Regions from separate parts of the Streptomyces sp. GLSS-08 genome, predicted to be linked through region 1. Evidence: riboswitches for the same ligand, from Rfam matches in the RefSeq annotation. Region 1 holds a riboswitch; the other holds the start of a gene.
The links. Region 1 has a riboswitch for cobalamin ahead of AC0ZLC_RS27130 (cobalamin biosynthesis protein). Riboswitches for the same ligand answer to the same signal wherever they lie in the genome.
Positions count from the first base shown of each region.

Region 1 (2,195 bases):
GCTCTCCACCACGCAGTCCTGCTCCGGCGCCGTCATGGGCTCGGGCCTCGGCCGCAGGGGCGGGGTCGTCCGCTGGTCGACCGCGAGCCGCATGTTCATCGCGTGGGGCCTGACCCTGCCGGCCGCCGGACTCGTCGGCGCCGGTGCCGAGTTCCTCACCCAGCAGGGCACCTGGGGCATCGTCACCACGGGCGTGCTGCTCGTGGCCGGCGCCGGTGTCATCTGGACGCTCTCGCGCCGCCAGCCGGTCACCATGGCCAACGTCAACGACGGCCAGGCCGAGCCCGCGGGCGTCGTGACCGCCGCGATCGCCGCGGTCACCCCGCCGCCGGCCGGCCCGGTCGCCACGGCCGACATCGGTCTGACGGCCACCATCCCGGCCCCGGACGCCGGCACCCCCACCGAGCCCACCCGCCCGGCCACGGTCTAAGGAACGAACAGCATGAACATCGACTGGGCAGCCCTCGGCTCCGTCTTCGGAGCCAGCCTCGTGGTCACCGTGGCCCTCGTCGGCCTCTTCACCCTCGGCATCGTCGGCCTCTCCAAGCGCGAGTCCGGGGCCACGCAGGGCGGTTCCGCCGCCCTCGCGGTGACCGGCGCGTACGCCTGCTTCGCCGCGTGCGCGGCGGCGGTGGCGTACGGCATCTACCTGATCGTCGCCTGACGACCGGGCTGAAACCCGACAAAAACCGAACAACGCGGCATCACTTCACGTGGGGTGCGGGACGGAACACCGTCCCGCACCCCACCTGCGTGTGGGGCTTCGCACACTCTCCCTTCGCAGGTCAACAGCAAGTTGACGGCTGTTCTGACCCCGTGGTGGACTGCCGGAGCCAACTACGGCGGCAGGAGAGGAAGCCGGTGCGAATCCGGCGCGGTCCCGCCACTGTCACCGGGGAAGAACGCCCCCGGGAGCCAGGAACTCTCACCGCCGGTCTCTTCGAACCAGGGCGCGGACACCCTGAGTGAGGACATATCGCCATGCGCGGCTGCCCGTTGCGGGTCCTGACGAGTACGAGGGTGCTGCCGCACCCCACAGCGGGCTGAGCCCGTGCGTGCCGATCGCGTCTTCGCGTACGGCGCCACCGCCGGCCTCCTCGGCGACCTGCTCCTCGGCGACCCCCGCCGCGGGCACCCGGTCGCCGCGTTCGGGCGGGCCGCGGGCGCCGTGGAACGGGTGCTGTGGCGCGACCACCGCGGATGGGGCGCGCTGCACACCGCGGTGTGCGCCGGTGGCGCCGCCGCTCTCGCGGCCCTCGCGAGCCACCGCGTGCACACTTCCCCCGCCGCCTCCGTCGCGCTGACCGCCGCCGCCACCTGGGCCGTCGTCGGGGGCACCTCCCTCGGCCGGGAGGCCAGGACCGTCGGCGGTGCGCTGGCCGCCGGCGACGTCGACGCCGCCCGCGAGCGGCTGCCCCACCTGTGCGGGCGGGATCCGCAGGCGCTGGACACCGACGGGATCGCCCGGGCCGTGGTCGAGTCCGTCGCCGAGAACACCTCCGACGCCGTCGTGGGCGCCCTGGTCTGGGGCGCCGTCGGCGGTGTGCCCGGGCTCGTCGCCTTCCGGGCCGTGAACACGCTGGACGCGATGGTCGGGCACAGGTCCGCCAGGTACCGCCGCTACGGGTGGGCCTCCGCACGGCTCGACGACGTCGCCGGCTGGCCGGGGGCCCGGCTGACCGCCGTACTCGCGGCCGTCGCGGGCGGCGATCCGCGCGGTGCCGTGCGCGCCTGGCGTGCCGACGCCGCCAGGCACCCGAGCCCCAACGCCGGTCCCGTGGAGGCCTCCTTCGCGGGGGCGCTGGGCGTACGGCTGGGCGGGACCCTCTCGTACGGAGGGCGGGTCGAGCACCGGCCCGTGCTGAACGGCGACGGGCGGGCCGTGTCCGTCCGCGACATCGAGCGGGCCGTACGGCTGTCCCGGCGGGTGAGCGGGCTCGCGCTGGGCGTGTGCGTCGCCGGGCGGCTGCTCGCGCAGGGACTCACGAAGGGGCGTACCCGATGAGCGGCGGACTGCTGATCGCCGGCACCACCTCCGACGCCGGCAAGAGCGTCGTGACCGCCGGGATCTGCCGGTGGCTGGTGCGCCAGGGCGTGAAGGTGGCGCCCTTCAAGGCGCAGAACATGTCCCTCAACTCGTTCGTCACGCGCGAGGGGGCGGAGATCGGGCGGGCGCAGGCCATGCAGGCGCAGGC
Region 1 is NZ_JBWJAQ010000018.1:68,241-70,435, reverse strand. It holds gene AC0ZLC_RS27140 (inorganic phosphate transporter) at 1-430, shown strand, start outside; gene AC0ZLC_RS27135 (hypothetical protein) at 443-664, shown strand; cobalamin riboswitch at 804-944, shown strand; gene AC0ZLC_RS27130 (cobalamin biosynthesis protein) at 1,052-2,005, shown strand; gene AC0ZLC_RS27125 (cobyric acid synthase) at 2,002-2,195, shown strand, end outside.

Region 2 (2,195 bases), on a different contig from region 1:
CGCCCATCAGCGTTTCGGCGACCTCACGGGCGTCCGCGAACACGTTGACCCGCAGGACCACGAAGCGGCGCCGCGCCTCGGTCGGGGCCTCGGGTATCGACCGGTGGCCGACGGCCGAGGGCCACGCGTCCCGGCCGCGCAACGGAACGACCTGGGCGAGCCCTTCCCACTGTTCATCGGTGACGTCGTGGCTGTTCACTGGCCATCCCCGCCCTGGCTCGCCATGGTTGTCTGCACCAGGCAATTCTTACCCATGGTCACCCGTTCGGCCGAACAGCGACACGGTCCGCGACAGCTCTCCTTGCGGTACGGCTCGCGGAAGCACGTCCAAAATCAGGCGATGTCCGTGCCGCAGTGCGCCAGCAGCGCAACGACCGGACCGTCGATCAAGCGGTAGCGCACGACGCGTCCCTCCCGCTCGCCGACGACGACCTCGGCCGTCCGCAGCAGGCGCAACGCCTGCGACACGGCGGGGTCGTTCATGCCGGTCGCGATCGCCAGGTCGGACACCGCCAGGGGCCCGGCCCGGTGCAGCGCCAGCAGGAGCGCCAGCCTGCCGGGGTCGGCGAGCAGCGAGAAGCGGTCGGCCCAGGCGCGTACGGCCGCGGGCTCGCCGATGGCGGCGGCGGCGTCGCAGACCCGGTGGCCGTCGATGGTGCGCCGGTCGGCACGGTCGGCGGGGACGAGATGCATGACGGCATTCTTCCAGGCGGCACTGTGATCTTCGATACCTGCGCAACTGTGCAGGCTTGCAGCGGTCGACGGGCGGCACCTAGGGTTGGCGGGCCGTGGTGTTCGGGAAGACCGGTGACAGCCTTTCAGGGGCCCAGTCCGGAGCGGCCCTCGCCACTGTGATCGGGGAGTTCCCGTCCCGTGCCGCTCCAGGGCGGCGCCACTGGCCGGACGGCCGGGAAGGCAGGGGCGGGCGCGTCGACCCTCCGCCACGCCCGGCTTCGGCTCGTGCGGGAGGTACCCGCGAGCCAGGAGACCGGCCACGGCATCTCACGAAGTGATCCACGAGGTGCTGGAGCGTGACCGCATGACCCTGCCCACCGGGCCCGCCGCCTTCCGATGGCGACGCGAGGACACCGTCCGTACCGCCGGCCTGCTGGCGGTGATCGCCGCCCTGCACGTCGTCGCGTTCGGGGTGCTCTTCCTGCTGGTCGTGCCGGCGCACTACGAGGTCGGTTCGAAGGCGTTCGGCATCGGCCTCGGCGTGACCGCGTACACGCTCGGCATGCGGCACGCCTTCGACGCCGACCACATAGCGGCCATCGACAACACGACGCGCAAGCTGATGGCCGACGGCAAGCGGCCGGTGTCGGTGGGGTTCTGGTTCGCGCTCGGCCACTCCAGCGTCGTGGTCCTCCTCGCGGCGCTCATCGCGGGCGGCACCCAGCTGGCCGGGCGGATCATGAACGAGGGGTCGAGCACGCACCAGGTGCTCGGCGTCATGGGTACGACCGTCTCGGGCGTGTTCCTCTACCTCATCGCCGCGCTCAACCTCGTGGCCCTGATGGGCATCCTGCGGGTCTTTCGCGCGATGCGGGCGGGGACGTACGACGAGAAGGAACTCGAAGGACACCTGGACTCCAGGGGGTTCATGAACCGGATCCTCGACCGCTTCACCAAGTCCATCAGCCGCCCGGGGCAGATGTTCCCGCTGGGTTTCCTCTTCGGCCTCGGCTTCGACACCGCGACGGAGGTCACGCTGATGGTGATGGCGGGCAGCGGCGCCGCGGCGGGGCTGCCCTGGTACGCGATCCTGTGCCTGCCGCTGCTGTTCGCGGCGGGCATGAGCCTGTTCGACACGCTCGACGGCACGTTCATGAACTTCGCCTACCAGTGGGCCTTCTCGAATCCCGTGCGCAAGGTGTTCTACAACCTCACCATCACCGGTCTGTCGATCGCGGTGGCGTTCCTGATCGGCACGATCGAACTGGTCGGCGTCCTGCACGACCGGCTCGACCTGCGGGACGCGGTCACGGGCTGGATCGCCGGTCTCGACCTCGACAACGTGGGTTTCATCATCGTCGGTCTGTTCGTGGTCGTGTGGGCCGCCGCGCTCGCCTACTGGCGGCTGGCCAGGGTCGAGCAGCGGTGGGCGGTGCGCCCGGCGGACGGGGGCTGACGCCGGGGACGAGGGCGACGCCCTCCGGGAACACCCGTCGATATGACACTCAGTCCCCTCCTGC
Region 2 is NZ_JBWJAQ010000001.1:477,828-480,022, forward strand. It holds gene AC0ZLC_RS01865 (cell division protein SepF) at 1-199, opposite strand, end outside; gene AC0ZLC_RS01870 (ArsR/SmtB family transcription factor) at 334-693, opposite strand; cobalamin riboswitch at 773-1,011, shown strand; gene nicT (Nickel transporter NicT) at 1,040-2,131, shown strand.
Region 2: it holds a riboswitch for cobalamin, as region 1 does, so the genes downstream of both, nicT (Nickel transporter NicT) here and AC0ZLC_RS27130 (cobalamin biosynthesis protein) in region 1, are expected to answer to the same signal.